4 regions of the Pseudomonas sp. 2 genome follow, and region 1 is predicted to be linked to each of the others. Evidence: predicted binding sites of a transcription regulator. Region 1 holds the regulator's gene; each other region holds the start of a gene.

The links. Region 1 encodes FliA, which starts transcription of late flagellar genes. Its sites were predicted from a motif close to CTAAAGTTTNNNNNNNNNNNGCCGNTAA; they were not measured.
Region 2: the regulator FliA is predicted to act here: its motif matches at 2,452-2,479, upstream of AC1MEK_RS06140 (chemotaxis protein CheW).
Region 3: the regulator FliA is predicted to act here: its motif matches at 1,729-1,756, upstream of flgM (flagellar biosynthesis anti-sigma factor FlgM).
Region 4: the regulator FliA is predicted to act here: its motif matches at 2,519-2,546, upstream of AC1MEK_RS15455 (methyl-accepting chemotaxis protein).

The regions. Positions count from the first base shown of each region.
Region 1 covers NZ_JBWXNG010000016.1:64,981-72,878, reverse strand. Annotated here, with positions in the region: gene fleN (flagellar synthesis regulator FleN) at 3-836, shown strand; gene fliA (RNA polymerase sigma factor FliA) at 833-1,573, shown strand; gene AC1MEK_RS23120 (chemotaxis response regulator CheY) at 1,823-2,197, shown strand; gene AC1MEK_RS23115 (protein phosphatase CheZ) at 2,217-3,005, shown strand; gene AC1MEK_RS23110 (chemotaxis protein CheA) at 3,149-5,440, shown strand; gene AC1MEK_RS23105 (protein-glutamate methylesterase/protein-glutamine glutaminase) at 5,621-6,784, shown strand; gene AC1MEK_RS23100 (flagellar motor protein) at 6,784-7,524, shown strand; gene motD (flagellar motor protein MotD) at 7,532-7,898, shown strand, end outside.
Region 2 covers NZ_JBWXNG010000003.1:134,926-142,823, reverse strand. Annotated here, with positions in the region: gene AC1MEK_RS06150 (disulfide bond formation protein B) at 283-792, opposite strand; gene hmpA (NO-inducible flavohemoprotein) at 1,069-2,250, opposite strand; gene AC1MEK_RS06140 (chemotaxis protein CheW) at 2,546-3,442, shown strand; gene AC1MEK_RS06135 (GNAT family N-acetyltransferase) at 3,484-3,945, shown strand; gene AC1MEK_RS06130 (hypothetical protein) at 4,000-4,323, shown strand; gene AC1MEK_RS06125 (YkgJ family cysteine cluster protein) at 4,567-5,319, shown strand; gene AC1MEK_RS06120 (GlxA family transcriptional regulator) at 5,329-6,291, shown strand; gene AC1MEK_RS06115 (fimbrial protein) at 6,426-7,412, opposite strand; gene AC1MEK_RS06110 (fimbrial biogenesis chaperone) at 7,415-7,898, opposite strand, start outside.
Region 3 covers NZ_JBWXNG010000031.1:1,284-9,181, forward strand. Annotated here, with positions in the region: gene AC1MEK_RS29470 (chemotaxis protein CheV) at 1-795, opposite strand, end outside; gene flgA (flagellar basal body P-ring formation chaperone FlgA) at 871-1,632, shown strand; gene flgM (flagellar biosynthesis anti-sigma factor FlgM) at 1,792-2,109, shown strand; gene AC1MEK_RS29485 (flagella synthesis protein FlgN) at 2,159-2,626, shown strand; gene AC1MEK_RS29490 (flagellar brake protein) at 2,708-3,448, shown strand; gene AC1MEK_RS29495 (MFS transporter) at 3,587-5,023, opposite strand; gene AC1MEK_RS29500 (glutamine synthetase family protein) at 5,220-6,461, opposite strand; gene AC1MEK_RS29505 (glycosyltransferase) at 6,830-7,898, shown strand, end outside.
Region 4 covers NZ_JBWXNG010000008.1:135,301-143,198, reverse strand. Annotated here, with positions in the region: gene AC1MEK_RS15475 (TraX family protein) at 1-468, opposite strand, end outside; gene AC1MEK_RS15470 (threonine aldolase family protein) at 569-1,609, shown strand; gene AC1MEK_RS15465 (cell division protein ZapA) at 1,759-2,061, opposite strand; gene AC1MEK_RS15460 (hypothetical protein) at 2,058-2,291, opposite strand; gene AC1MEK_RS15455 (methyl-accepting chemotaxis protein) at 2,609-4,234, shown strand; gene gbcB (glycine-betaine demethylase subunit GbcB) at 4,297-5,397, opposite strand; gene gbcA (glycine-betaine demethylase subunit GbcA) at 5,729-7,027, shown strand; gene AC1MEK_RS15440 (YcaO-like family protein) at 7,681-7,898, shown strand, end outside.

The sequences.
Region 1 (7,898 bases):
ACATGGGCAGCATGCATCCCGTTCAGGTTATCGCGGTGACTGGTGGCAAAGGTGGCGTAGGCAAGACCAACGTGTCAGTGAACCTCTCGCTGGCACTGGCCGAGCTTGGGCGTCGCGTGATGTTGCTGGACGCCGATCTGGGTCTGGCCAACGTCGACGTATTGTTGGGCTTGACCCCTAAACGCACCCTGGCCGACGTCATCGAAGGCCGCTGCGAGCTGCGCGATGTCCTGTTGCAGGGGCCAGGCGGGGTGCGCATCGTGCCGGCCGCTTCCGGCACCCAGAGCATGGTGCAACTGACGCCTGCCCAGCACGCTGGCCTGATCCAGGCCTTCAGCGACATCGGCGACAACCTGGACGTGCTGGTGATCGACACCGCTGCCGGGATCGGCGAGTCGGTGGTCAGCTTCGTGCGCGCGGCCCAGGAAGTGCTGCTGGTGGTCTGCGACGAACCGACCTCGATCACCGACGCCTACGCGCTGATCAAGCTGCTCAACCGCGACTACGGCATGAACCGCTTCCGCGTGCTGGCCAACATGGCCCAGAGCCCGCAGGAAGGGCGCAATCTGTTCGCCAAGCTGACCAAGGTCACCGACCGCTTCCTGGACGTCGCGCTGCAGTACGTGGGCGCCGTGCCGTACGACGAGTGCGTGCGCAAGGCCGTGCAGAAGCAGCGCGCGGTGTACGAGGCGTTTCCCCGTTCCAAATGTGCGCTGGCGTTCAAGGCCATCGCGCAGAAAGTCGATACCTGGCCGCTGCCGGCGAACCCGCGTGGCCATCTGGAATTTTTCGTCGAGCGCCTGGTTCATCAGACCAGTGCAGGGCCAGTGTCATGACTGCAAGTGGCTATCGCATGTACAGCAAATCATCCAGAGATTCCCAGTACGAGCTCATCGAGCGCTATGCCCCGTTGGTCAAGCGTATCGCCTACCACTTGCTGGCGCGTCTGCCGGCCAGTGTGCAGGTCGAGGACTTGATCCAGGCGGGGATGATCGGCCTGCTCGAAGTGTCGACCAAATACGACTCGACCAAGGGCGCGAGTTTCGAGACCTACGCCGGCATCCGCATTCGTGGCGCGATGCTCGACGAAGTGCGTAAGGGTGACTGGGCGCCGCGCTCGGTTCACCGCAATACGCGCATGGTCAGCGACGCGATTCGTGTGATTGAAGCAAAAACCGGCCGTGACGCTAAAGATCACGAGGTTGCTGCCGAACTTCAGATGAGCCTCGACGATTACTACGCGATTCTCAATGACACACTGGGCAGTCGCCTGTTCAGCTTCGACGACCTGTTGCAGGACGGCGAGCATGAAGGGCTGCACGAAGACGGCGCGAGCCAGTCGCTGGAACCGTCCCGCGATCTGGAAGACGAGCGTTTTCAAGGGGCGCTGGCCGATGCCATCGCCAACCTGCCCGAGCGTGAACGCCTGGTGCTGGCGCTGTACTACGACGAAGAGCTGAACCTCAAGGAAATCGGTGAAGTCCTGGGCGTCAGCGAATCCCGGGTCAGCCAGCTGCACAGCCAGTGCGCCGCCCGTTTGCGCGGCCGCCTGAGCGAGTGGCGCGCACGTTGATTTAACCCGCGCAGGCCAGTGTGCCTGCGTGCTGAATGCAAGACCGGCTGTGCAAGATGTGGGTGCAACAAAAGGCAAGGCAGGAGCCGGTGGGATCGGATCTTTGAAGATTCGTTTCGCTGCGCCTGTTACTTGTCGATTCGAAAACCCGTCACTGTTATTCGTAAAGCCGCTCGCCGGTATTGATTGAACGCGCGTCCAGGGGCTGGGCGCGTTAAAGACTGCTTGGAGGTCGAATTGGACAAGAACATGAAAATCCTCATCGTTGATGACTTCTCAACGATGCGGCGGATCATAAAAAACCTGTTGCGTGACCTTGGGTTCACCAACACGGCCGAAGCAGATGACGGTACCACCGCATTGCCGATGTTGCAGGCGGGCGGTTTCGATTTCCTGGTCACGGACTGGAACATGCCGGGCATGTCGGGCATCGACCTGCTGCGTCAGGTGCGCGCCGATGAGCGCCTGCGCCACATGCCGGTGCTGATGGTCACCGCCGAAGCCAAGCGCGAGCAGATCATCGAGGCCGCACAGGCCGGTGTTAACGGTTACGTCGTGAAGCCATTCACCGCCCAGGTGCTCAAAGAAAAGATCGAGAAGATATTCGAGCGCGTCAATAGCTGATGTCCGCTGCGAGGGCGCTATGGATCCTAAAGAATCGACAATGGGTGACTTCGAGTCGACCCTGAAGAAACACGCACAAGAGCTCGTCGCCAGCCTTGAAAAAGGCAAGTTCGGCGACGCCGTGCAACTTATCCATGAGCTTAATCAGACCCGGGACCGCGGCCTGTATCAGGAAGTCGGCAAGCTGACGCGCGAGCTGCACAGTGCAATCGTCAATTTCCAGATTGACCCGCACATGCCGCAAGCCGAAGAAGTGTCGCAGATCACCGATGCCACCGAGCGCCTGTCGTATGTTGTGCGCCTGACCGAAGGCGCGGCCAACAAGACCATGGACCTGGTGGAGCAGAGCACGCCGTTGATGAACGGCTTGAGCGAAGACGCCAAGGCCCTGAGCGCCGATTGGGGACGCTTCATGCGTCGCGAGATCGGCGCCGAGGAATTTCGTGATCTGGCCCGCCGTGTCGAAGGTTTCCTGGCGCGCAGCGAGAAGGAGAGTCATCAGGTTGCCAGCCACCTGAACGACATCCTCCTGGCCCAGGATTATCAGGACCTGACCGGCCAGGTGATCAAGCGCGTGACTACGCTTGTGACCGAGGTCGAGAGCAATCTGCTCAAGCTGGTGCTGATGGCCAGCCAGGTGGATCGCTTTGCCGGGATCCAGCACGATCAGGAAGTGTTCCGTAAGCAAAAAGAGCAGGAAAAACTTCATTCCAAGGGTGAAGGTCCGCAGATTCATGCCGATAAACGTGAAGACGTCGTATCCGGTCAGGATGATGTAGACGATCTGCTATCCAGCCTCGGATTCTGAATTCCCGCGAGTGGATTCAAGCCCCGGGTTCTATGTGAAAGTGGCTGCTGGATCGCGCGCCAATGCCTCGACGAAGGCAATGCGCGCGAACCTGTGACGCAGCCTCTGGATCGGTTTGACGGTTAATTTTAGGAGCACCCCCAATGAGCTTCGGCGCCGATGAAGAAATCCTTCAGGATTTTCTGGTAGAGGCCGGCGAGATTCTCGAGCAGTTGTCCGAACAGTTGGTCGAGCTGGAAAGCCGGCCGGATGATGCGGATCTGCTCAATGCCATTTTTCGCGGTTTTCACACTGTAAAAGGGGGCGCTGGCTTCCTCCAGCTCAACGAGCTGGTTGAATGCTGTCACATCGCTGAGAACGTGTTCGACATCCTGCGCAAAGGTGAGCGCCGGGTCGATGCCGAGCTCATGGACGTCGTCCTGGAAGCGCTGGACACCGTCAACAGCATGTTCGGCCAGGTGCGCGAACGCTCCGACATCACGCCGGCCACGCCCGAGCTGCTCGCGGCATTGTCGCGTCTGGCAGAGCCTGCGTCGGCCGATGAAATCGCGGCCGCGCCTGCACCGGCTCCGGTCGTTGAGGAGGTGGCCGAGGCTGCATCCGACGACATCACCGATCTGGAATTCGAACAACTGCTGGACTCGCTCAATGCGGTCAAGGCCGAGGCGGCGGGTGCTGCCGTGTCGGCGCCGGTTGCTCCGGCTGCGCCAGCCGCTGCGGCCGATGAAGCGGCCAGCGACGAAATCACTGACGCCGAATTCGAGTCGCTGCTCGACCAGTTGCATGGCAAGGGCCAGTTCGCCGTAGACGCCGTCGTGCCTGTAGCCGAGGCCGCACCGGCGGCGACGCCTGCGAGCGACGAAATCACCGACGACGAATTCGAAGCGCTGCTCGATCAGCTGCACGGCAAGGGCAGTTTCTCCCCGGATGCCGGCGCGCCAGCTGCAGCGCCTGTGGCAGCCGCCAGCGAACCTGCGTCGGATGAAATCACCGACAACGAATTCGAAGCGCTGCTCGATCAACTGCATGGCAAAGGCAAGTTCGAGCCGGCCGTAGCGGGTGCGACCGCCACGGCGGCGGCACCGGTCAAGAAAGCCGAGCCGCCTAAAGCCGAGCCGCCTAAAGCCGAAGCGCCCAAAGCAGAACCTGCGAAACCGGCACCTGCCGCCGCGCCAGCGCCGGCCGCCAAGGCTGCACCTGCGCCAGCCGCTGCTGCGCCTGCCCGTGCTCCTGCGCCGGCTGCTGCCGACAAGGCGCCGACCGAAGCGGAAACCACCGTGCGCGTCGACACTGCGCGCCTGGACGAGATCATGAACATGGTCGGCGAACTGGTGCTGGTGCGTAACCGCCTGGTGCGTCTGGGCCTGAACAGCGGCGATGAAGCCATGTCCAAGGCCGTGTCCAACCTGGACGTGGTCACCGCCGACCTGCAGACCGCGGTCATGAAGACCCGCATGCAGCCGATCAAGAAAGTCTTCGGCCGCTTCCCGCGTCTGGTTCGTGACCTGGCGCGTCAGCTCAAGAAAGAAATCAACCTTGAACTGGTGGGTGAAGAAACCGACCTGGACAAGAACCTGGTCGAGGCCCTGGCCGACCCGCTGGTGCACTTGGTGCGCAACGCGGTGGACCACGGCATCGAGTCGCCGGAAGAACGCGAGGCTTCGGGCAAGGCTCGCGGCGGTCGTGTGGTGCTCTCGGCCGAACAGGAAGGCGACCACATCCTGCTGTCGATTTCCGATGACGGCAAGGGCATGGACCCGGCGGTGCTGCGCGCCATCGCGGTCAAGCGCGGGGTGATGGACAAGGACGCGGCGGATCGTCTGTCCGACACCGACTGCTACAACCTGATCTTCGCCCCGGGCTTCTCGACCAAGACCGAGATTTCCGACGTGTCGGGTCGTGGTGTGGGCATGGACGTGGTCAAGACCAAGATTTCTCAGCTCAACGGCTCGATCAACATCTACTCGACCAAGGGCCAGGGCTCGAAGATCGTCATCAAGGTCCCGCTGACCCTGGCGATCATGCCGACGCTCATGGTGATGCTGGGCAACCAGGCCTTCGCCTTCCCGCTGGTCAACGTCAACGAGATCTTCCACCTGGACCTGTCGACCACCAACGTCGTCGACGGTCAGGAAGTGGTGATCGTGCGCGACAAGGCCTTGCCGCTGTTCTACCTCAAGCGCTGGCTGGTCAGTAACGCCGCTCATGAAGAGCAGCGCGAGGGCCATGTGGTGATCCTCTCGGTCGGTACCCAGCGTATCGGTTTCGTGGTGGATCAGCTGGTGGGTCAGGAAGAAGTGGTGATCAAGCCGCTGGGCAAGATGCTGCAAGGCACGCCTGGCATGTCCGGCGCCACCATCACCGGTGACGGCCGCATCGCCCTGATCCTTGACGTACCGAGCATGCTCAAGCGCTACGCCGCACGGCGTATCTGAGGCTGAATCTTCCTCTGTGGGAGTGAGCTTGCTCACGAATGTTTTATCGGCCATCGGTAATGTGGTGGATGTAAACGCGCCTTCGTGAGCAAGCTCACTCCCACCTGGGGACGTCGCAAGCCGAGAATGATTGATGGAAAGCGGGCCCGGTTCTGGCCAGCTTTTCCGAATGGAGTGTTTATGACCGTCAAGGTTCTGGTAGTAGACGATTCGGGCTTCTTTCGCCGTCGCGTCTCGGAAATTCTGTCCTCTGACACCACGATTCAAGTGGTCGGCACCGCCACCAATGGCCGGGAAGCGATCGACCAGGCCCTGGCGCTCAAACCCGACGTGATCACCATGGACTACGAAATGCCGATGATGGATGGCATTACCGCAGTTCGTCACATCATGCAGCGCTGCCCGACCCCGGTGCTGATGTTCTCCTCGCTGACCCACGAAGGCGCCCGGGTGACCCTCGACGCGCTGGATGCCGGGGCCGTGGACTTCCTGCCGAAGAACTTCGAAGACATCTCGCGCAACCCTGAGAAGGTCAAGCAGATGCTGTGCGAGAAGGTGCACAGCATTTCCCGCAGCAACCGCCGTTTTGGCGGTTTCAGCAGCCCGGCGGCGCCAGCACCGGCGGCCGCCCCGGCACCGGCAGCGAGTTCGCTGCGCAGCACGCAAACGACCACTGCTGCACGCCCGGCCGCCCCGGCGCCCGTCCGCCCTGCGCCAGCGGCGCATGCGGCCCATGGCGCTGCGCATCATGCCCCGGCTGCGTCGCCCGCACCCAAGCGCAAGGCCTACAAGCTGGTGGCGATTGGCACCTCCACCGGCGGCCCGGTGGCGCTGCAACGGGTGCTGACTCAGCTGCCCGCCAATTTCCCGGCCCCCATCGTGTTGATCCAGCACATGCCCGCAGCTTTCACCAAGGCCTTCGCCGAGCGCCTGGACAAGCTGTGCCGTATCAGCGTCAAGGAAGCCGAGGATGGCGACATCCTGCGTCCGGGCCTTGCGCTGCTGGCTCCCGGCGGCAAGCAGATGATGGTCGACGGTCGCGGCGCAGTGAAAATCCTGCCGGGCGATGAGCGCCTGAACTACAAGCCGTGCGTGGACATCACCTTCGGTTCAGCCGCCAAGGCCTACGCCGACAAGGTGCTGGCCGTGGTGCTGACCGGCATGGGGGCGGACGGCCGCGAAGGCGCGCGTCTGCTCAAGCAGGGCGGCAGTCATATCTGGGCTCAGGACGAAGCCAGCTGCGTGATCTACGGCATGCCGATGGCCATCGTCAAAGCCGATCTGGCAGACGCCGTCTACAGCCTGGACGATATCGGGCGTCATCTGGTCGAGGCGTGTATCTGATGGATGTTTTGACACTTATAGGGATCATTCTGGCGTTCATCGCCATCATCGGCGGCAACTTCCTGGAAGGCGGCCATCTGGGCGCCTTGCTCAACGGCCCGGCGGCACTGATCGTGCTCGGCGGTACGCTGGCGGCCTGCCTGCTGCAAACGCCGATGAGCGCGTTCAAGCGGGCGATCCAGATCTTCATCTGGATTCTGTTTCCGCCTCGCATCGACCTGCAGGGCGGGATCGATCGCGTGGTCAACTGGAGCCTGACCGCACGCAAGGAAGGCCTGCTGGGCCTGGAAACCGTGGCCGACACCGAGCCTGACGCCTACTCGCGCAAGGGCCTGCAACTGCTGGTGGACGGCGTCGAGCCCGAAGCCATCCGCAGCATCCTGGAAGTGGACTTCCTGACCCAGGAAAGCCGCGACATCCAGGCCGCCAAGGTCTTTGAAAGCATGGGCGGCTACGCGCCGACCATCGGCATCATCGGTGCGGTCATGGGCCTGATTCATGTCATGGGCAACCTGGCCGACCCCAACCAGCTGGGCAGCGGCATTGCCGTGGCATTCGTGGCAACCATCTATGGCGTGGCCTCGGCCAACCTGATCCTGCTGCCGGTGGCCAACAAGCTCAAATCGGTGGCCGTGCGTCAGTCGCGCTATCGCGAAATGCTGCTCGAAGGGCTGCTGTCGATCGCCGAGGGCGAGAACCCGCGCTCGATCGAGTTGAAGCTGCAAGGTTTCATGGAGTGATGGACTGATGGCCCGTCGACGTCGCCACCACGAGGAGCACGAAAATCACGAACGCTGGCTGGTGTCCTACGCGGACTTCATCACCTTGCTGTTCGCCTTTTTCGTGGTCATGTATTCCATTTCCTCGCTCAACGAAGGCAAGTACAAGGTGCTGTCCGAGGCGCTGGTCGGCGTGTTCAACGAAGCCGAGCGCAGCGTGCGGCCGATCCCCATCGGCGAGCAGAAGCCGCAGACCGTGCGCCCGGCAGACCCCTTGGTCAAGGACAGTGACCAGACCGACGCCGCCCTCGGCCAGGCCGCGCAGGACCCACTGAAATCCATTGCCGACGACGTCAATGCCGCGTTCGGCGACCTGATCGCCTCGAACCAGATGA
Region 2 (7,898 bases), on a different contig from region 1:
CCCTTGGCGCAGACATTCAGAACTTGACGCATGAGGCCATCCAAACGGCGTCTACAAAGGCGTAAAAACGCTTTCTGACCTCGATTTACGCGACCGCCAGGGGCGGAGGGGCGTTAAGTGGGGGCGATTGTAGATACGTAAAGTTTTATTGACTATGAGTTATTGCGCAACAGTTAATTTCCCATTCTGTAAGAATGCGCTCATATGTCGCACCCAATTCTGTCGGTATGGCCCCAGATTTCTTGAGGAATTCGAGGCGGTTTTTTACGCAACATCCTGTAATCAACGCGCTTTCATCCGGTTGCGGATGATGCCCGCCGGTACCAGAATTACCGTCAGAACAAAAGCGATCAGTGCCCACTGCGCCAGCGAAAGTCCGAAAACTGGCGGATATGGCGTCTCGCAGAAGCCGGCGACCTGGAAACCCAGGGGAAACCACGATGCTAGCGGCAAGCCATCAACGATCGGCTGCAGTACGTCGATGCCGCAGCTTTCGGTCGGATGGGTCTGAATCCAGACATGACGCCCCGCTGCAACAATCCCGCCCACGGCGCTCAGGGTCACCAGCGCTTCACAGATGGTCAGGCTCAAGCGCCCGGGCATCGCTGCGCCGATGAAGGCGAAGATGGCGATGAACAGCAAGGCGTAGCGCTGCAGGATGCACAGCGGGCATGGCGCCTCGCCGAGCACGACCTGCATGTACAGCGCCCCGCCGATCAGCGCCAGGCAGATGATGCCCAGCAGAACCAGGAACTGTTTTTCGCGCCGCAGGTAAATCATCTCGTCAGTCATTCACATGCCCTTTGCATTGGGTGTCCATTCAGATCTGTGGTGTCGCGTGCCCGGTTGCCCGGAAAGCCGGCAATTCTACCATCGTCGCGGGCGCGCGCCGGTGCAGATGGTGAACACAGGGGCATTACCCGAACATTAAGCAAATCCGCAACAATCCACAGACACCCGGGCCGACTCCTTCCTTATATATAGAAGCGTGCGACGCTTTGCCGCAGGGTCATGACGTCGCACCTCTTCCTTATATATAGAAGCATGCGTCTATTTGTCGCAGATGGATCACTCCAGCGCCGAAGCCGGGCCGAAGAATTCGTAACGGGCCTGCTTGTCCGGCACGCCTGCCGCCTTCAACTGGCGCTTGATCGCCGCCATGAAGCCTTTCGGACCGAGGAAGTAGGCATCCAGATCGCGATCCTCTGGCAGCCACTGTTCCAGACGCGCCTGGTCGAGCAGGCCGACTGCATGGGCCGCCGGGCTCACGCCGTCGTCTTCGGTGTAGCAGTAGAAGCGCTGGAGTTGCGGATACTGCGCGGCCAGTTGCTCGATCCAGTCGCGGAAGGCATGGACCGCACCATTGCGCGCACAGTGAATGAAGTGGATCGGACGCTGAGTGTCCAGCGCCGCCTGCAGCATGGCCAGCGTCGGGGTGATTCCGACGCCGCCGCTGATCAGCACCAGCGGTTTGTCACTGTGGGACAGCGTGAAGTCGCCTGCAGGCGGATACAGATTGATGCTGTCACCCACCTGCACCTGATCATGCAGGAAGTTGGAGGCGCGACCGCCAGGCTCGCGTTTCACGCTGATGCGGTACTGGCCATTGCCGGCCCGCGCCGACAGCGAATAGTTGCGGCGAATCTCTTCACCATTCACGAACAGCTGCATGCCGATGTACTGGCCAGGAGTGAAGTCCAGGATCGCCTGACCATCGGCCGGGGCGAAGTAGAACGAGGTGATCTCGGCGCTTTCCTGCACCTTGCCCACGACCTTGAACGCGCGAGCCCCACGCCAGCCGCCGGCGGCCAGTTCCTTGTCCTTGTAGATGCCTTCCTCGGCCCCAATCAGGATCTGCGCCAGTTGGCCGTAGGCATTGCCCCAGGCGTTGATCACTTCGTCAGTGGCGATTTCGGCGCCCAGCACTTCGCGGATCGCTTCGAGCAGGCACTCGCCCACCAGCGGGTAGTGTTCAGGCAGAATCTGCAGCGCCACGTGCTTGTTGATGATCTTGGCCACCAGATCGCCCAGCTGCTCGAGCTGATCGATGTGGCGCGCGTACATCAGCACGCCGTTGGCCAGGGCGCGAGGCTGGTCGCCGCTGGCCTGGTGGGCCTGGTTGAACAGCGGGCGGACCTGCGGGTAGCGCTGCAGCAGCTTCTTGTAGAAATGCGTGGTCAGCGCTTCCCCACCGCTTTCCAGCAGGGGAACAGTGGATTTGACGATGGCACGATCCGAAGCATTCAACATGATGGACTCCTGAGACTCGATGGGTAAGGACTGCTATCGTTATTTCAGGATCCGTGCCAGAAAATATCTCGTTATAAATCAACAACCTACTTAAAATTTGTCATTTTGACCAACAGCCGCTTGCGGTCATAAAGACTCCACACAGGTCTTTATGACTCCAGCCAGAATCACCCCCACCGCGCATACAGCGGGCCGAAAACGCTAAAGCCTGCAATCGCCGGGTCGATAAACCGTCATCGACAGCTGTTCGCGCCTCCCGATGCGCCAGCCAGACACCGCATCACAGAAGGTTCATATGTCCAAAAACGTCCGTGCAGATTCCCTTTCGCTTCTGCTGTTCACGTTACGCAGCGGAAAGCTGATGGCGATCAACCTGCTCAAGGTCAGTGAAATCATCCCCTGCCCTCCCCTGACCCGGCTGCCCGAGTCGCACCCGCACGTCAAAGGCGTGGCCACGTTGCGCGGCAATTCGCTGTCGGTGATCGACCTCAGCCGTGCCATCGGCGAGCGCCCGTTGCTCGACCCCGATGGTGGCTGCCTGATCGTCACCGATGTCAGCCGCTCCAAGCAGGGCCTGCACGTGCAGGCGGTGAGCAAGATCGTCCATTGCCTGACCACCGACATCCGCCCGCCGCCGTTCGGCTCGGGCAACAAGTCGTTCATCACCGGCGTGACCCAGGTCGACGGCACACTGGTTCAGGTGCTGGACATCGAGAAGGTCATCCACGGCATCGCACCGATGCAGGTGACACCGGAGCCTGCCGAGCTAAGCCCGGAAGAAGTCGAGGTGCTGAACAAGGCGCGCATCCTGATCGTCGACGACAGCCAGGTCGCGCTGCAGCAGTCGGTGCTGACCCTGCGCAACTTGGGGATCGACTGCCACACCGCGCGCAGTGCCCGCGAAGCCATCGACCACCTGCTCGATCTGCAAGGCACCGCGCAGCAGATCAATGTGGTGGTCTCGGACATCGAGATGTCGGAGATGGACGGCTATGCCTTCACCCGCACCCTGCGCGAGACCCCGGACTTCCAGCAGCTGTACGTCTTGCTGCACACTTCGCTGGACAGCGCGATGAACGCCGAAAAGGCCAAGGCCGCCGGCGCCAACGCAGTGCTGACCAAGTTCTCCTCACCCGAGCTCACGCGATGCTTGATCGAAGCCGCACGTACGGTCGAGGCCCAGGGCATCTGAGGCCCGGCCCGCACGACGCATCGGCCAGCCATTACTGGCTGATGCGCCGCGATCTGCGCCACCCCGTCCCCACGGCTGTCTGGCCAGATTCGACGCATCTGCTGGCGTTCAACGACGACAACGCCGTCGCCATTCACCAGCTGTTCACGCTGGGCGCTGAACTGGGCGGCGGCCATGTCGGTGATTTCAACACGTGGCTGCAAGGCTTTCAGACCGACCCGGAATTCGACCCTGCGCTGTGCCTAGTGGTGGAGGATCCGCTGGGCGTGGTGGCCGTCGCGCAATGCTGGACCAGCGCCTTCATCCGCAATCTGGTGGTGCATCCCCGGGCACAGCGCTGCGGTCTTGGGCTAGCCTTGTTGAATCAGGCGTTCAAGATCTTTGCAGAGCGACATGAAGGACAGGTCGATCTCAAGGTCATGGAAAGCAATCTGGCGGCACGGCAGCTGTATGAGCGCGCAGGGATGCATTATGTGCAGCGTTGCGAACTCGATCCCCGTTGAGTCAGTCCAACAGGCTTTCAAACGCCTGCCCGGATGACAACAACGGAGATTGCCATGAAAACCACCACCCTGCTGCTACTCGCCCTGACTGCGGTCGCCGGACAGGCCAGCGCCTCCAGCGATGAAGCCTGGAAGGCCTTCGATAAAACCCTGGTCGACAGTTGCGTGGCCGCCAGCTCCCTGAAAAACGCCAAGCCGGCCGGCAGCTCGGCGATGTTCGATGACAGCATCGGCTACAGCGCGCTGCTGATCAAAGGCCAGTACAAACAGGCGTTCATGAAGAACAAGACCGGCACCGAGCTGTGTCTGTACGACCGCAAGAACAAGAAAGCGCTGATCACCGAGTGGGATAACGTCAGCACCTTGCCGAAGAAATAAGCACAAGGTGCGGGCACATATCACCCGTAGCCGCACGGCTTGCCGGCGGGTGGGCCTTGAGAACGCTCCCGCCGGCAAGCCGTGCTGCTACGGGACCAGTTAGGCCGTGCAGTTTGTGTCAGACACCTTACTGGCGCATAACTTGCTGCAAATCCCGCCACTTTCAGAATTGCGCCCTGCAGCGACACGCAAAAGCCGCAGAGCGCAGCGCTGATTTCTTTTGAGCGGGCGGCGTTTCTTTCGATGAATACTCAGTTTTCCTGCGTCGGTTGCGGCAAATGCTGCACCGACCATCACGTCCCGCTGACCCTGGCCGAAGCCGCGCAGTGGGCGGCGGACGGCGGTTCGGTGATCGTGCTGACCGAGGCGTTTCTGGCCAACGGTTATGGTGTCCCGCCAGATCAAATCATCCATGCCACACGCAGGTCACACCCGGTCACAAGCGGTTCGGCCCAGGCGCTGGTGGCCATCACCTTTGCCGCCTACAACGCCGGGCGCTGCCGAAATCTTGACGCGGATAACCTCTGCCGCATTTACGAACGTCGCCCGCTGGTCTGCCGCATTTACCCGATGGAGATCAATCCGCACATCCCGCTGCGCCCTCAGGCCAAGGACTGCCCGCCCGAATCCTGGGAACAGGGGCCGGATCTGATCGTCGGCGGGCAACTGGTGGATCAGCAACTGATGACCCTGATCGAGCGCTCCCGCCAGGCCGATCGCGACGACATCGCCCGCAAACAGGCGATCTGCATGGCGCTGGGCATCAACATCACCGCGCTCAAGGGCAACGGCTTCGTCGCCTACCTTCCCGATATGGACGCTTTCGCCTCAGCCGTTACTCGTTACCAGACAGGCGAGTTGCCCGCCGTCTGCGAAAACGGCTGGCGCTTCCGGGTGGCCGGTGAAGCGGCGACGCAATCCCTGCAACAGGCCGGCGCGCGGCTGGAGACAGGCGAAGCCATAAGCTATATGTTCATCCCCTTGCAAAGCAGCTGAGACGTTTCGATGAAGAGCGTTGCCATCGTGCTGTTCCCCGGCGTTCAGGCTCTGGACGTGGCTGGCCCGCTGGATGTATTTGCCGAAGCCAATCGCTTCGTGGGCCAGGATCAGGGCTACACGATCACCACCATTGGTGCGGCGCCCTACCCTATCGTCGCGTCCAACGGCATGCCGCTGGGCGCTCGGTTCGACATCAACAACGCCCCCCTTGAGTTCGACATTCTCTTGGTGCCCGGTGGCCCGCACTTGCCGGAGAGCGCCGAGATGCCACAGGTGTCCGCGTGGCTGCGCCAGGCCACTCCACTGGCTGGCCGCTTCGGTTCGATCTGCACCGGGGCATTCATTCTGGGTCACGCCGGATTGCTCGATGCCAGGCAGGTCACCACCCACTGGAGCCATGCCGGGCAACTGGCCGAGCTGTTTCCTCTTGCCCAGGTCGAGGCTGACCGTATCTATGTGCGCGACGGCAAGATGATGACCTCGGCCGGTGTCACCGCCGGGATCGACATGGCCCTGGCGCTGGTGGCTGAAGACCACGGCACGGCGGTTTCCCTGTTGGTCGCCAAACGGCTGTTGGTGGTGGCACAGCGTCAGGGCGGCCAGTCGCAGTTCAGCCCTTACCTCAATGCGCCCGCCGATGACGAGTCACCGGTGGCCAAGATCCAGCGTTACGTCATGGAGCACATCAGCGAGCCGTTCTCGGTGGAGCGCTTGGCCGAAGTGGTTGCCATGAGCCCGCGCAGTTTTGCCCGGGTGTTCGCCCGCGAGGCCAAGGTCACCCCGGCCGAGTTCGTGCAGCGCGCCCGCATCGACGCCGCCCGGCATTTGCTCGAAGGCAGCGAGATGGTGATCAAGGCCGTGGCGTACCACTGCGGTTTCGGCAGCGCGGCCCGCATGCGCCTGATCTTCACCCAGCGTCTGGGCGTGACGCCGACGCAATACCGCGACAGTTTTCGCAAGCAGAGCTGAGCGCAATCCCGGCCAACGACACACGTCCGTAGCAGCACGGCTTGCCGGCGGTAGCGTTCTTGAGATCGCCCCGCCGGCAAGCCGTGCTGCTACGGGGCATTCATTGAAGATCAATGTGGGCGTGCAAACACGGCCTACTTGTAAAACAGATCCACCATCACCTCTGCCGAGAACGCGCCCGGCGTGGGCGTGTTGGTCTGCCAGATCAGCTCGGCATTCAAGTCAGCGGTGGCCGAGTAGTTTTCCCCCAGCAGATCCGTGGCGTGAAACGGCTCGTTGTAGCGCAGCGGCACGTTCGTGCGCGCGTTGGTGATGCGGATACCGATGCTGTCATTGTTCACCGGCACCAGCACATCGCCCGACAACCTTCCTGACACCGGGGTGAACCGCGCATTGAGGCTGAACGGCGAATCACAGATCCGGCTGGTGGCCAGGGCAAAGCGCTCGAAGGTCGCGACCTCCCCCACCCGCACATTGCGGATCGCCACATCGCCGAACTCCACGGTCTCGGGCATCACCCGCAGCTCGGCGCTGCACGCGACGAAACGCAGGCCCTGCAGGTTGTTGATGACGTAGTTGAGGTTGTTGTCCGGCACCGGGTTCAGGCCATTGCCGCTGTCGATCTGGAACATGCGGTAATCCAGCAGATTACTGGCTGCGCCCGAGGGCGGCGTGGCGCCGTACTTCTGGATGAACACCGAAAATGGCAGGTTGAAGCTGACCTTGGGGCACGCTGCCAGGTTGGCGTCATTGCACGCGGGGACCGTCTGCCGTGTAGGAATCCGACCGCCGCTCTGCAGGTAATCAGTGCCGTTGAGTGTCAGCCCGGCGCGGATTCCCTGGCCGATTTGCAGGTTTTCCGGGTTGAGATAGACGAACACGTCCTCGGCCACCCCCGGCGTTTCACGGGCGCATTCGACCGCAAGGTTCAGGCGCTCGGAACGCCAGACCGCGCTGCCGTTGGGCAAGGTGGCGGGAATCGCGACGCTGCTGCTCAGGTCGGCGCGCACCACCGCTTCGCCTGTGCCTTGGGTCTTGCAGGTCATGGCCAGACCTGTCGCAGGCAACAGCAAGGCCGCCAGAAACGTCGGACACCAGCGGGTAACAGATAAGCTCGTCATGATCAGCATTTCCCTACGAAAGATGGGGTGCCCGAGTTCTCCTCCCGGGCATTGAATGGCGTGTCCTCGCGAAGCTGCGCGCAGAACGGGCGCGAGCCACCGTAGTCGGTGAGCGCGATGAACCTCAGGCTCCCCGCAGCGATGCCAGCTCCGACCGGCAGTGGCAGCCGGTGCTGGGAAAACGGCTCGACCATCAGGTCTTCGGCGAGTGGCAGGCCGTTGATGGCCAGATCGTGCAGCGACACATGAAAAGGCGTGGGATTGCGCACGCCAATCACCGCCCGCTGCCCTTGCGACCATTGCCACTCCAGCGCCTGCGCGGCTTCGGCTGGGTCGCCCGGCAACCCCACAGGTCGGTAGAACAGGTTGATGCGCTGGCGCACGGCGATGTTCAACTGAGCGCGCCCCTCCTGCCGCCTAGGCACCTGCAACACGTACAGATGGAGCAATGACTCTCGGTCCGACGGTGCGCCGACGCCCTCGTAC
Region 3 (7,898 bases), on a different contig from region 1:
GATAATGTGTAGCTTCTGCATGCGCGGATCGTTGCGGATCTCTGCAGTCAAGGTGTAGCCGTCCATCTCCGGCATTTCAATGTCGGAGATCATCATCAGGAATTCTTCTTCCGGTTTCTTGCCCTCGTCCACCAGCTTGCGCAGGAATTCGAGCGCCTGACGACCGTCGTTCAACGCCGTGACTTCAACCCCCACCGTCTGCAAGCAACGGGTCACCTGCTTACGCGCCACCGAAGAGTCATCCACCGTCAGCACACGCAGCGACAGCGCCTTGTGCGCGACTTCTTCGGTCACCACGCCTGCGGAAATGTTTTCCGACACCGGTGCCACCTCGGCGAGGATTTTCTCCACGTCGATGATTTCCACCAACTGGTTATCGATGCGCGTCACTGCCGTGAGGTAGTGATCGCGCCCGGTCCCCTTGGGTGGCGGATGAATGTCTTCCCAGTTCATGTTGACGATGCGTTCGACCGAATGCACCAGAAAACCCTGAATCTTGGTGTTGTACTCGGTAATGATCACGAACGAATTGGCGATGTTGGCCAGAGGCGCAGCCCCGGTCGCCATCGACAAGTCGAGAATCGGAATCGTCCCGCCACGAATATTAGCCACTCCGCGCACAATCGGACTGGATTTGGGCATGAGGGTAAGTTTTGGGCACTGAAGCACCTCTTTTACCTTGAACACGTTGATCCCATACAACTGCTTGCCTTCCAGCCGGAACAGCAACAGTTCAAGGCGGTTCTGCCCTACCAGTTGAGTGCGCTGGTTCACTGAATCCAAAACACCAGCCATGCACCACCCCTCCCAAAACGACCAGTCGCGCACTGCCCTGACGGCAAGCGGCACGGCCCTTGCTATTGACCTGTCATGAACTTGCCAATGACAGTATCTCGACACTTCTACACCGCGACCCGCAGCCTTTATAGCGTGGTGGTCGCGCTGTGTCTGCTCGGCGTCGCAAACGCGGCCCGGGCGGACAACGTAACCCTGCCTGAACAACTTATCGGCGCTACCCAGGGCTTTCTTGAATTCACCGTAGAAGACTATCTGGCGACCAGTCAGACCCAGGGACGCTACGAGATCGAAGTCAAACAGCTCGACCCGCGCCTGCGCATGCCGCATTGCGACAAGGAATTGACAGCCTCGCTGGAAAACTCGGCAACGCCCATCGGCCGGGTGACGGTCAAGCTGCGCTGCGAAGGCTCCTCACCGTGGACGGTGTTCGTGCCTGCGCAGGTACATCTGTTTCGCAATGTGGTGACCGTGGTGCGGCCGATGAAGCGTGATGCGATCGTCTCGTCCGGCGACGTGGCCCTGCGCGAGCGCGACGTGGGCCTGCTGGGGCAGGGTTTTCTCGATTCGCTGGATCAGGCGATCGGGCAGAAAGTTGTCCGACCAACGGTCATCGACCAGATCCTCACCCCGGTGCATCTGGAGCAACCGCAGATGGTCCACAAGGGCGACCAGGTGGTGATCACCGCGCGCAGTGGGGCCATGAGCGTGCGCATGCCCGGTGAAGCCCTGGCTGACGGTGGCCTGAACGAGCAGATCCGGGTCAAGAACCTCAATTCCAAGCGCGTGATCAAGGCCAACGTGGTCGCCCCCGGGCAAGTCGAGGTGCCTATGTAAGGCGCAGGAATCTCTGGCGCTACGCTTGCGCTTTTTCTACACTCGGAGCCAGTCCGGCCTGTGCGAAGTCGACTCGAGACTGTTTTCGCATTGGCCCTAAAGTTATTCCGGGTCTAGCCGAAACAAAGGCAAGCGTCCTAGAACCCAGAGGTTTTAATCATGGTCATCGACTTCAGTCGTTTGAATAGCTCCACTGCCGTAGGCGGTACTTCGCGTACCGCCAACACCAAGGAAACCAGCAAGACCGAAGCCCCGGCGACGGCCAGCACTTCCCAGAGCGTTGACGGCAGCGGCGAGAAAGTACATTTGAGCAGCGAAGCTCAACAGTTGCAGAAGATCACTGATTCGTTGCGTGATCAGCCCACCGTCAACAGCGCCCGCGTGGCCGAGTTGAAGCAGGCTATCGCCGACGGCAGCTACAAGGTCGACAGCAACCGCGTTGCCAGCAAACTGCTTGATTTCGAAGCCCAGCGCTAGCCCCCGGTCCGCGCAGGGGCTTCTGGACGCTTGAATCCCAGGGCATGCGATGCAAGACACTACATTGCTTCAACTGATCACGGACGATATTGCGCCGACCCGGCATCTGCTGGACATCCTGAAGGCCGAGGCACTGGCGCTTCACGGACGCAATATGGTCGAAATGGAACACATCCTGGCGCAGAAACAGGCGCTGGTGATCGTGCTCGAGCAGCATGGACGCCGACGCAGCCAACTGATGAGCAGTCTGGGCCTGCCCGCCAATCGCGCGGGACTCGAAGAAGTGGCCAAGCACTCCGCAGTCGGCGAAGCACTGTTGAAAGCGGGCGACGAATTGAACGCGCTGATGACCGAATGTCAGGCCGCCAACGAACAGAATGGCGCACTGATTCAGCTGCAGCAGCTGACCACGGCTCAACAGCTGCGCATCCTCAACGGTGGCGATACACCCACGCTGTATGACAGCCGGGGTTCGACTGCCGGAAAGATGAGACCGCGTCCGCTTAGCCAGGCGTAAGTTCTTGTATCAAGACGTGCGACATGATGGCAAACTGCCTGCGCCGCACGTTGTCGTTTTTTGCCTGGAGATGGATTAACCGTGAATGCCTTAAGCGCGGAAGATGTTCCGCAGCCACCAAAGGTACTGAACACGCCTTTGGAAATTGCCGCCAACCTGCGGCTGCTGATGGAAAGCCATGATCCCTTGATCATCACCTTCCATGAGCGCAGCCAGCGTTTCCAGAGCTACGTCATCGAAGTCGACCGTGACAACAACGTCATCGCCTTGGATGAAATGATTCCTCGCGATGGCGAGCGCTTCATGGCCAATGGCGAAGCGTTCCGTGTCGAAGGCTTCCACGATGGCGTGCGCATCGCCTGGGAATGCAAGGCACAGATGACCATCATCGAGGACCCGCACAGCTATCGCGGCCCTCTGCCTGAAGAAGTCATTTATCACCAGCGCCGTAACGCCTTCCGCGCAGCCTTGAAGCTGGCCTCGCTGGTCGACATCGAAGTCGGCGGCGAGAAGCTCAAGTCGCCGTTGCGCGGCAAGCTGCTGGATATCTCGGCCACCGGCTGCAAGCTGCGTTTCGACGGCGACTTCTCCGAGCGCATGCAGCTGGGCCAGGTCTACGACCGCTTCATCGCGGCCCTGCCCTTCGGCAACATGACCACCTCGGTCGAGCTGCGCTACCTGCACTTCGAAGAGAAGATCAACACCACCTTCGCCGGCGTGCGCTTCCACAACATCAGTGGCCTGGTGCAGCGTCAGGTCGAGCGCTTCGTCTACCAGCTGCAACGCGAAGCGCGCCGCTTCGACAAAGACGACGATTTCTGATCGACCGACATCAGCGACCGCTCTGTGGGAGTGAGCTTGCTCACGAAACGCGCCTCTTCAGCCATCTGTTCAAGAACTGAAATGACGCATTCGTGAGCAAGCTCACTCCCACAGGTGTTTTTGCCTGACAGTCACTCTTTACAACGGCCGATCCACGCCCACATCCCGCGCATCGTCTGCCGGCTCGCCATTGACCTCCTCGACCACGGCTACCGGCCGTACAACGCCTTCGCCTGACGGCAGAACCCGTTCCTGTACCTCCTCGGTCGCCGCCTGCGCTGGCGCTTCTGGTGCAGGTGATCCCGCCTCTGCGGCGTTCTGCATCTGATCCTGCACCACCTGTTCATCCACACGCGGGTCGAGTGCGACCACCAGTGGCGAGCTGGCCATGCTTTCGGGCATGGCCACGTGGTGCAGCGGCGCGTCCTGCACCTGGTGCAGGTTGGTGACGGCTTTGGGACGGATGCGCAGCACCAGGATCAACGCGACGAAGCAGACGAAGGCGTAGAGCATGTTGCTGCCGAACTGCTTCATCAGCACACCGGCCACCAGCGGCCCGATACTGGCGCCCACGCCGTAGGTCATCAGCAGCATGGCCGTGAGGGACACGCGGCGCTCGCCCTCGACGTGGTCGTTGGAGAACGCCACGGCCAGCGGGTACAGCGCAAATTGCAAAAGCGAGGTCACGAAGCCCATGGCGAAGACCACTTCCATCGGCAATCCGGGGAAGATCGCCAACGGCAACGAGGCCAGCACCAGAAACCCGGCAAAGCCGCGAATCAGCTTGGCGCGGTCATAGCGGTCGGAAATCCTGCCCAACGGCCCCTGCACCAATAATCCCGCGCCAATGCAGCAGGCCATGAACAGACCGACGTGGTCGGTGGACAGCCCCTGCTGCGCAGCGAACAACGGTGCCAAGCCATAGAACGAACCAATGATCAGCCCCGCGCTGAGCACCGTGGTCAGCGACTGTGGCACCCGCCGCATGAAGAACAGCGGCTCCAGCGGTGCCGGGCGCATCGGCGCCGGGTGAATGCTGCGGGTCATCGCCACTGGCACTAGGCACAGCGCAAAACACATCGCGACCAGCATCAGCAATTCAGGCCCCAACTGCGGATGGATCACCAGAATCAGCTGACCCAGCACCAGCCCCAGATAGGACGCGATCATGTAGCCGCTGAACACCAGCCCGCGCTGCTTGGGCGAGGCCTGTTCGTTGAGCCAGCTCTCGATGACCATGTACTGGCACATCATGCCAAGGCCCACGATCATCCGCAGGAATATCCAGGCTGGCACAAAGTTGATCAGGCCATGCCCGAGCACCGCCGCGCCGACGATCCCGGCGCAGGTGGCGTAGGCGCGGATATGCCCTACCCGGCCGATCAGCCGGTGGCCGACCTTGCCGCCCAGTGCCAGCCCCACGTAGTTGGCAGCCATCAGCGCACCGACCCACAGCCCGTCGACATGATCGGCGGCCAGGCGCAACGCAAGATAGGTACTTAACAGGCCCGAACCGATGAGCATCATCAGTGAGGCGAAATACAGCGCTCGAAAGGATTTCCAGATTTGGCGCATCGACTTTCCAAAAACGGAAATCCTCATCCATGGAGGATTTCCGAAACGCGGTTTTTAAGCCTGGGAAACAGGGTGTGTAAAAACGTCACGAGCGAAGGTAATACAAGGCAAAAACAGGCGGAAAAGCGGAGTCTAGGGGCTCTAAATGAGCATTTTCCGCCTGTTTTTAACGCAGTAGTACCGAGCGCAGTAGTTTTTACACATCCTGGGCCAAGACTCGGCGTTCCCAGGGAGTAATTTCGTTGAAGAAACTGGTCAGTTCCAGGGTCTTCGACGCGATGTAGCCTTCGATGAACTCGGCCCCGAACAGTTCCTTGGCCAGCCCACTGCGTTTCAGACGCTCCAGCGCCGCATGCAAGGTGCAGGGCAGCGACAGATGATCCGGCACGGCGAATTCTCCCTGAATCGCATCCGTTGGCTCAAGCTGCTGTTCGATTCCATAAAGCCCGGCTGAAAGACTAGCTGCTATGGCCAGATATGGGTTGGCATCTGCGCCGGGCAGACGATTTTCCACGCGCCGGGCCACTGGTGCGCTGGCCGGGATGCGCAGGCCCGCGGCACGGTTGTCGTGGGACCAGCAGGCGTTGTTAGGCGAGGCGAACGGATGGCACAGGCGCTGATAGGAATTGACGTTGGGCGCGAACAGCGCGGTGAAGTCCGCCATGGCCGCCTGCTGGCCGCCGATGAAGTGGCGGAACGCCGCGGTGGGTTCGCCCTGGGCATCACTGAAAATGTTTTTCCCGGTGGCGCTGTCCACCACGCTCTGATGAATGTGCATCGAACTGCCCGGCGTGTGTGCCAGCGGCTTGGCCATGCACACCACGGTCAGGCCGTGCTTGAGCGCTACTTCCTTGAGCATGTGCTTGAACAGGAAGGTCTGGTCGGCGAGCAGTAGCGGGTCGCCGTGCAGCAGGTTGATCTCGAACTGGCTGACGCCCATTTCATGCATGAAGGTGTCGCGAGGCAGGCCCAGCGCTGCCATGCATTTATAGACTTCGCTGAAGAACGGCCGCAGGCCGTTGTTGGAGCTGACGCTGAACGCCGACTGGCCATCCTCGCGACGCCCGTCCAGCCCCACCGGCGGCTTGAAAGGCTGGTTGGGATCACTGTTGGGGGCGAAGACAAAGAACTCGAGTTCGGTGGCTACCACCGGCGACCAGCCATGGCGGGCATAGCGGGCGATGACCGATTTGAGCTGGCCACGGGTCGACAGATTCGACGGCTCGCCGTCCAACTCATCAGCGTCGCAGATCGCCAGTGCGCGAGGCTCGTCGCTCCAGGGCAGGCGATGGGTCTGCGCGGGGTCGGCCACCAGCGCCAGATCGCCGTCGTCGCTGCCGTAGAACTTCGCGGCGGGATAGCCGCCCATGATGCACTGCAGCAGCACCCCACGGGCCAGTTGCAGGCGGCGGCCTTCCAGAAAGCCCTCCGCCGTCATGACCTTGCCCCGTGGCACGCCGTTAAGGTCCGGGGTGACACACTCAATTTCATCAATGCCCATCAATCGCTGCGCGAGTGAATTGTGGCCATCGCTACTCATGACTCAAGTCCTTTATTTTTATGCAGGGTTCTTATGCCCGCCGCGGCGCCGCGCAGCGAGGCGTACAAAATAAGCGTCGGGCGTTCAAAATATCAAGCGCCTTGACGCCGTGCCCGGATCCGGCGAGGTTTGGCTGACTTATTGCTTTACGCGAGTATTGTGCGCCTGCCGTCATATTCATGGCGGCAGCGCCCCACAGGCTCATCGGGTTGAGCTGCAACTTCGAAACAGCGACACCCGTCGTGTTTCCCGCATCGGATATGAAAATGGAATCTCAACGCCTGGTCAGCGTCGTCATCGCAGTCGGCAAGACCGATTTTCTCGACGCGGCATTGCGCAGCGTCATGGATCAGACCTATCAAGCCATTGAAATCGTGGTCTGCGACGACACGCAGGCGGGCAGTGTACACAGTATCCTGAGCCTCTATTCGGGCAGTGGCAGGTCAATCCGTCACGTGTCCAGCGCACATCACCAGGGCTTGAGCGCTTCATTGACACAGGCCGTTGCCTTGGCCGGTGGCGAATACATCAAGTTCCTGTCGGACGATGCAGTCCTGGCCCCGGACAGCATCGCGCAACTGGTTCACGCCCTGGAAGCGACGCCACAGGCAAGCCTGGCCGCCGGTGCGCGCCAGTGGATTGACGAGTTCGATCAGGTATTGCCCGACAATCTGCAGACCAGACTGCGGTTCGTCAGCCCTCAGGCCATGCACGGTCCGGACGTTGTGGCCTTTCTCGGCGAGTTCACCTGCAATTTCATTGGCGAGTTGAGCGGCGTCCTGTGTCGGCGCTGCGATCTTGTGGCCCTTGGGGAGCACCTGTTTTCCCTCAAGGGCGAGGCGCTCGATGATCTGGCCGACCTTGCGATGTATGTCCAGCTGCTGCGCCACGGTGATCTGGTGCTACTCCCCGCGCTGCTGAGCAGTACCCGCATCGCCCCGCGTAACCTGACCGATCAGGGGATCGAAACCGCAGGCGCCGACACTGCGGATGTCCACCGTTTTCACCGACTGGTGCGCGAATCAGGATGGAACACGCCTTCACTGGACAACGGCTGGGTCCGGATGCGCGCCGCCACAAGCCAGGCAGGCTATGCCGATTTCAACCTGTTGGCGAACCTCAGCGCACCGCTGCCCCAACGGCTGAACCCGGAACAGGTGCAGGCCTGGCTGGATTTTCGACACCCGGATGACCGGGAATGGCAGTTGATCCGCGAGCACCTTGCGCGCACGGGCATTCCCTCATTGCTGGTCGTGATCGATGACCGCCATGACCGCCACGAGTCGGTACAGCGAAGCCTGGACAGCCTGCGCTCGTTCACCGAGCTGGGCGCGT
Region 4 (7,898 bases), on a different contig from region 1:
TGCCGTGGGCAGCAACACGCCGAAGGCGCCGAACATCAGATGCGGCGCAAACGCGACACCCATTCCCAGCGCAGCCACGCCCATGATCCGCATCGGCCAGGCGCGGCTGGCCACCCCTTGCGCTACCAGCAGGCCGAGCACCAGCGTCGGCATCACATTGAGCGTCGTCACGTCACCGGCCATGTACAGGCGGTAGGGCAGCTCGGCGATCAGCGAAAACACCGCCAGCCACAGCAGGTATTTCCAGTCCGGCGAAGGCCGTATCGCCTGGGTCATCGCCCGCCGCACATTCGCTGCGATGGCCAGGCAGAACCAGGCGAACGCCAGGCGCCCCGGCACGTACAGCCAATCGACCGACCAGCCGACATAGCGCAAGTGGTCCAGCACCATGCTCAGCATCGCCAGCCACTTGAGCAGGTCCAGGGTGCGGTCGCGGACCGGATGCACGATCAAATTTGCCTGGCTCATCTCACTCCGCGTTCTGGTTGAATTTTTGTGACGCAACAAAGCAAGACCAAACCATGAAATCTTGGTTACAGTCGCTGCCTTCGACTACAGGGAACCGGCCATGTCAGACCAAAGCCAGCAGTTTGCCAGCGACAACTATTCGGGAATCTGCCCCGAAGCCTGGGCGGCCATGGAGCAAGCCAATCATGGCCACCAACGCGCCTATGGCGACGATCAGTGGACAGCGCGCGCCGCCGATCAATTCCGTCAGCTGTTCGAAACAGACTGCGAAGTGTTCTTCGCCTTCAACGGCACGGCGGCCAACTCGCTGGCGCTGTCGTCGTTGTGCCAGAGTTACCACAGCGTCATCTGCTCGGAAACCGCTCACGTCGAGACCGACGAATGCGGCGCGCCGGAATTTTTCTCAAACGGCTCCAAGCTGCTGCTCGCGCGCAGCGAGAACGGCAAGCTCACGCCCGACTCGATTCGTGAAGTCGCGCTCAAGCGCGCCGACATTCATTACCCCAAACCGCGGGTCGTGACCCTGACTCAGGCCACCGAGGTGGGCAGCGTCTACCTGCCTGAAGAACTCAAGGCGATCAGCGACACCTGCAAGGAACTGGGCCTGAACCTGCACATGGACGGCGCCCGCTTCGCCAACGCCTGCGCCTATCTGGGCTGCACCCCTGCCGAGCTGACCTGGAAAGCCGGCATCGACGTGCTGTGCTTCGGCGGCACCAAGAACGGCATGGCGGTAGGCGAGGCGATCCTGTTCTTCAACCACAAGCTCGCCGAAGACTTCGACTATCGCTGCAAACAGGCGGGGCAACTGGCGTCGAAAATGCGCTTTCTGTCCGCGCCCTGGGTCGGCCTGCTGGAAAACGACGCCTGGCTCAAACACGCGCGCCACGCCAACAGCTGCGCGCAATTGCTGGCCAGCCTGGTGAAGGACATTCCGGGGGTCGAGCTGATGTTCCCGGTGCAGGCCAACGGCGTGTTCCTGCAACTGTCGGAAGCGGCCATCGCGGCGCTGACGGCCAAGGGCTGGCGTTTCTATACCTTCATCGGCAGCGGCGGCGCGCGGTTCATGTGTTCGTGGGACACCGAAGAAGCCCGCGTGCGGGAGCTGGCGGCGGATATCCGGTTGGTGATGGGGGCCTGACTCAGGCCAAGACCCAACTCCAATCCTGTGGGAGTGAGCTTGCTCGCGAATGCGGTGTGTCAGGGACGTATCTTCCGACTGGCACACCCCATTCGCGAGCAAGCTCACTCCCACAGTCACGTGAAACGCACGGGGTCGGCGTCAGAACCTCACCCCTGCGCGATGGTCTTCTCGATCACCTCGACCGTCGCGCTGACCTGCTCTTCATAACGGCTCAACTCTTCGGCGTGCTGGCGCTGCAACTCGACCTGCTTCGAACACAGGTTCAGCGCCGCCAGCACCAGCAGGCGGTCGCCGATCAGAGTCGGGTAGCTGCGCTTGGTTTCCGACAGGGCCGTCTTGAGCATGGTCACCGCGTCCATCAGCGCCTGTTCCTGTCCGGCCGGCGCCTTGATGGTGTAGTCATTGCCCAGGATGGAGATGACCTTGGTGGTGTCGCGATCGAGGATCATGCGCCGACCGCGCCAACGCTGGTCGCACGGTCCACCAGAGCCTGGATGCGGGCTGCGGTGGCGCCCTGCTTCTCTTCCTGCTCCAGCAGGCTCAGTTGCAGGCTGTCGTTGTCATCCCTGGCCTTCTGCAACTCTTCAGTGAGTTGCGCGTTCGTGGCCTGCAGCTCCTGATTCTGCTGCACGAGGTCTGCGACGAGCTTTTCCAACTGGCTTAGGGATGCTTCCAACATTTTGATTTCTCAGGCAAATTTCAAAGGGCGCGTACGATAAAGAAAAGCGACTTCGGCTACCAGTGAAATCAGGGCATTTACGCCGCAACACCGAGCAAAAAAGCACTTCGTTCACTTCAATTGCGCAAACGCATAACGGACCTGATTGACTGCGTTTTCGCCCTCTTGTTCCTGCTGTTCGTCAGATAGGCCACCTGCGACATAAACGCACGCAATGGACCAATGGGTTCAAGTCTGCGAATGCGCGACCGATAAGTCATGCATTCCCCACCATTATCATTTCGTCTCGCATGGATTGCGGCCTGTCAGGAACCGTCATGTCCCTACGTAATATGAACATTGCGCCCCGCGCATTCCTCGGCTTTTCCATCATCGGCCTGCTGATGCTGATTCTCGGCGTCTTCGCGCTGATGCAGATGAGCAAGATCAACGACGCCACCGAAGTCATGGCCACCAACAGCATGCCCAGCATCAAGTCGCTGGACCGGCTTACCGAAGGCAGCATCCGCCTGCGCGTGCTGTCGTATCGCCTGATGCTCAACCGCGAGCCGGAAACCCTGGCCAAGACCGTCGAACTGCTGGCCATGCGCAATCGGCAGATCGAGGAAGCCCGCGCCATCTACGTCAAACTGATCGTCGCTCCCGAGGAACAGGCCACTTACGATCAGTACGTCAAACTGCTCAACGACTACCGTGCACTTGAAGACCGCATGAAAGCCCTGAGCAGCGCCAACAAGCTCGACGAGCTGGCCACCCTGCTGGGCGCCGACCTGCAGACCAACTCTGATCAGATGAACACAGTCCTGGGCAAGCTGGTGGAGATCAACACCCAGCAGCTCAACAACACCAACAAGGACGCGTCGAATCAGTACTCGACCGCCTTCACCATGGTCGTGACCCTGCTGATCATCGCCACTGCACTGACGCTGCTGTTCGCCTGGCTGTTGACCAACAGCATCACCCGGCCCATCGCCGCGGCGCTCAAGGCCGCTGAAGAAGTAGCAGAGGGCGACCTGACCCGCACCATCACCGTCGACGGCTCTGACGAAGCCGGCCGCCTGCTGGGCGCCATGCTGAAAATGCAGTCCAAGCTGCGCGATACGCTGCAACGCATCTCCGGATCCGCCACTCAGCTGGCTTCGGCGGCCGAAGAGCTGAACGCGGTGACCGACGAAAGCGCCCGCGGCCTGTCGCAGCAGAACAACGAAATCGAGCAAGCCGCCACAGCCGTCAACGAGATGACCAGCGCCGTCGAAGAAGTTGCGCGCAACGCCGTCAGCACCTCGGAAGCCTCGAAAAACGCCACCACCTCGGCCAGCGACGGTCGCGATCTGGTTCAGGAAACCGTGAGCGCCATCGAGCGCATGAGCGGCGACGTACAGAGCACCGCGACCCTGATCGGCAACCTGGCCGACGAATCCCGCGACATCGGCAAGGTGCTGGACGTGATCCGCGGTCTGGCCGACCAGACCAACCTGCTGGCACTCAACGCCGCCATCGAAGCCGCGCGGGCAGGCGAGGCCGGTCGTGGTTTTGCCGTGGTCGCCGACGAAGTTCGCGCACTGGCCCACCGCACCCAGCAGTCGACCAGCGAGATCGAGCGCATGATCGGCAGCATCCAGGGCGGCACCGAACAGGCGGTCAACTCCATGCGCAGCAGCACCGAGCGCGCCGAGTCCACCCTGAACATCGCCAAGGGCGCAGGCGTGGCGCTGGACACCATTAACTCTGCGGTGGTGGAAATCAACGAGCGCAACCTGGTCATCGCCAGCGCCGCCGAAGAACAGGCGCAAGTTGCCCGCGAAGTGGACCGCAACCTGGTCAACATTCGCGACCTGTCGACCCAGTCGGCCACCGGCGCCAACCAGACCAGCGCAGCCAGCAACGAGCTGTCGCGCCTGGCAGTGGATCTGAACGGCATGGTGGCGCGGTTCCGGTTGTAATCAGCCCAGACAAAAAAGGGGGAATGCGCAAACGTGCATTCCCCCTTTTTTATGGGCGGCTATTAGTACTCGATCCGCACATCCCCCTTCGGAATGCTGCAGCACGACAGGATGTAGCCTTCTTCCACGTCGTCGTCGGTGATGCCGCCGTTGTGCTCCATCTCGACTTCGCCGCTGAGCTTCATCACCTTGCACGTGCCGCAGATGCCCATGCCGCAGGCCTTGGGAATCATCAGGCCAAGCTTGGCGGCGGCAGCGTGGACGGTTTCGCCCGGTGCCACGCGGATGCTCTTGCCGGTGTCGGTGAATTCCACCTGGTGCAGTTCGGAGACGTCGACCTCTGGTGCCTCGGCGGCCTGCTCGGCGTGTTCCACGGCGTCGGCGCGGGCTTCCGGTGGCGTCGCGCCGAAGGATTCTTCGTGGTACTGGGCCATGTTGAAGCCGTTGGCTTCCAGCAGGCGCTTGACCGCATTCATGTACGGCGTCGGGCCGCAGCAGAACACTTCGCGCTCCATGAAGTCCGGCGCCATCAGCTCCAGCATCTTCTGGTTCAGGTAACCGCGATACCCGGCCCACGGCTCGCCCAGCCCGTGTTTCTCACAGACGATGTGCAGCGAGAAATTGTTGATGCGCGACGCCATCTGCTCCAGTTCACGGTGGTAGATGATGTCCTTGGGCGAGCGCGAGCTGTGGACGAACACCATGTCGACGTTGGCGTTGGTGTCGTAGTACCAGCGAGCCATGGACATGACCGGGGTGATGCCCACGCCGCCGCTCAGATAGAGGATTTTCGGGTTCGGGAAGTCGATGGCGTTGAACAACCCGACCGGCCCGTGGACCGCCAACTCCTGGCCTTCGTGCAGGGTGTCGTGCAGCCAGTTGGAGACCTTGCCGCCCGGTACGCGCTTGATGGTGATCGAGAAGCTGTAGGGCACCGATGGCGAGCTGGAGATGGTGTAGGAGCGCATGATTGGCACGCCTTCGATTTCCAGCTCCAGGGTGACGAACTGACCCGGCTTGAAAAAGAACAGGATCGGCTGGTCGGCCATGAAGCAAAAGGTGCGCACGTCCCAGGTTTCCTGGATCACTTTGACGACCCGCACAAGGTGGCGACCATTGGCCCAGGTCTGGGTGTTGACCGGGTTGAGGAAATTCTGGGACATGCTCACTCTCCACAGCCGACTGTCGGCTTCTTATGGTGGCGATTCTGCGTATGCGCCGAACCGCGTATTTACCTATCAGCGACATTCACATACTTATGGCGACCAGGCCCGGTCTATAGGGGCTGCGTAGTCGTCAACGGAATCGGCCATGTCGCCCATGGATAAGGTTCGCGTCGCGCCCCGCTCCACACTCGCCGCTAATTCGATACAGATTTTTTACCCATAAGCATGAGCGACAGAAAACACCGTCGCCTCGCGTGCCAGCTCCAAAACACAACCGTAATTAGCCACATTCGTAGATCGCTCAAATCGCGGTCTGAGGACTTGAAAGATGGACGTCACTACAACGCTGAGTCTGGGCGATCCGCTGGAACCGGCACGCAAGGCCACTGCCGAAATGCTGCAGACCCGCGAGCGCACCTATTCGCTGCCGCAGCCTTTCTACAGCGATGAGCGGCTGTTTGAAATCGACATGCAGGAAATCTTTCAGAAGGAATGGCTGATCGCGGGCATGACCTGCGAGATTCCGGCCAAGGGCAACTTCATGACCCTGCAGATCGGCAAGAACCCGATCCTGGTCGTGCGCAGCCCGGACGGTTCGGTCAACGCCTTCCACAACGTCTGCCGCCACCGTGGCTCGCGTCTGTGCACCAAGGAAAAAGGCAAGGTCGCCAAACTGGTGTGCCCGTACCACCAGTGGACCTACGAGCTGGACGGCCGCCTGCTGTACGCGGGCACCGAAATGGGCGCCGACTTCGACATGAAGAACTTCAGCCTCAAGCCTGTGCACTGCAAGACGGCTGGCGGCTACATCTTCATCAGCCTGGCGCAGAACCCGCCGGCCATCGACGAGTTCCTGCAGACCCTGACCCACTACATGGAACCGTACGACATGGAAAACACCAAGGTGGCGGTGCAAACCACCTTGATGGAAAAGGCCAACTGGAAGCTGGTGCTGGAAAACAACCGCGAGTGCTACCACTGCAGCGGCTCGCACCCTGAATTGCTCAACACCCTGCTGGAATGGGACGACACCAACGACCCGCGCGCCGACCAGAAATTCAAGGATCACGTGGCCGAATCCGCTGCCGCCTGGGAAGCCGAGAAGATCCCTTACCTGCACAAGAGCTTCGGCCTGCGTAACCGCATCGTGCGCATGCCGCTGCTCAAGGGCACCGTGTCCATGACCATGGACGGCCAGCAAGGCAGCAAGAAACTCATGGGCCGCATCAAGAACCCGGACTTGGGCTCAATGCGCATCCTGCACCTGCCGCACTCCTGGAACCACTGCATGGGCGACCACGTGATCGTGTTCACCGTGTGGCCAATCAGCGCACAGGAAACCATGGTCACCACCAAGTGGCTGGTGCACAAGGACGCCGTCGAAGGCGTGGACTACGACGTCGCGCGCCTGCGTGAAGTCTGGGACGCCACCAACGACCAGGACCGTCGCCTGGCCGAAGAAAACCAGCGCGGCATCAACTCCGTCGCCTACCAGCCTGGCCCGTACTCGAAGACCTACGAGTTCGGTGTGGTCAACTTCATCGACTGGTACAGCGCCAAGCTGCTGGAGAACATGGGGGCCGAGCCTGCGCCTTATCTGAAGGGCGTGGCGGTCAATCACGAGTGAGGTTGACTCTGACCTCGCTTCGCTCGTAACAACCCCGTCGCGGGCAAGCACGCTCCTATGATCCTGTAGGAGCGCGCTTGCCCGCGATGCGTTTGGAGGCGGTGGAAGCGCTGATTAAGCTCAATCGCTGCCCCCTACCTCGCTTCCTGAGTGGCAAATACGTTCGCCGCATCATTACGCGTGCCGACAGGCGCTTATTGTTAATATCCTTCTTGTAAACACCAGGCAAGCCGAAACCGCTTTTTTCCGGCCAACTCACCAAATGCCAACTTCCTCACACATCTATAAAAATAATAATAGACTCAGTGAGTTATTAACTCTGACAACAACACCAGGGAAACTTCCTACAACCTTATCGGAAATTTAAAACCGATACGGACTTGGCGCACCTCGATCTCAATGTTATCAATACACCACCGACAGCGATCGCCGTCGGAATAAAGGAAATAAATCCCAAACAATGAAAATAAAGGAGTATCAACATGGGACGTCGCCGTTCTGAAATCTCAATCATCCCGTTCAATCAAAACAATGAACCCATGGGAGGTCTGCTGAACAGTGAAGCGCAGTTTTACGCTCACAACTAAAACGTTATAGCTACAAAGCGATACAGGCTTGGGGTTTCCCCAAGCCTCTTACAACAGGATTCCCACATGGAAGAACGTGAATTTTCTGCCACAACAGCCGAGCAAAAAATCCGACAAGCTATTTCATCCCTCTCCCTGACACCTTCAGTTGGCTATATAAACTCATCGAAGACGGTGGCGCTAGGTACATTAAAGAACTCAATGAACGCCACCGTCGCAGAGGGTGCCGGGAAGGGAGCCAATTGCGGTGTCGGGGCCTTGGCTGAAAGCCTTGAGCACTATGC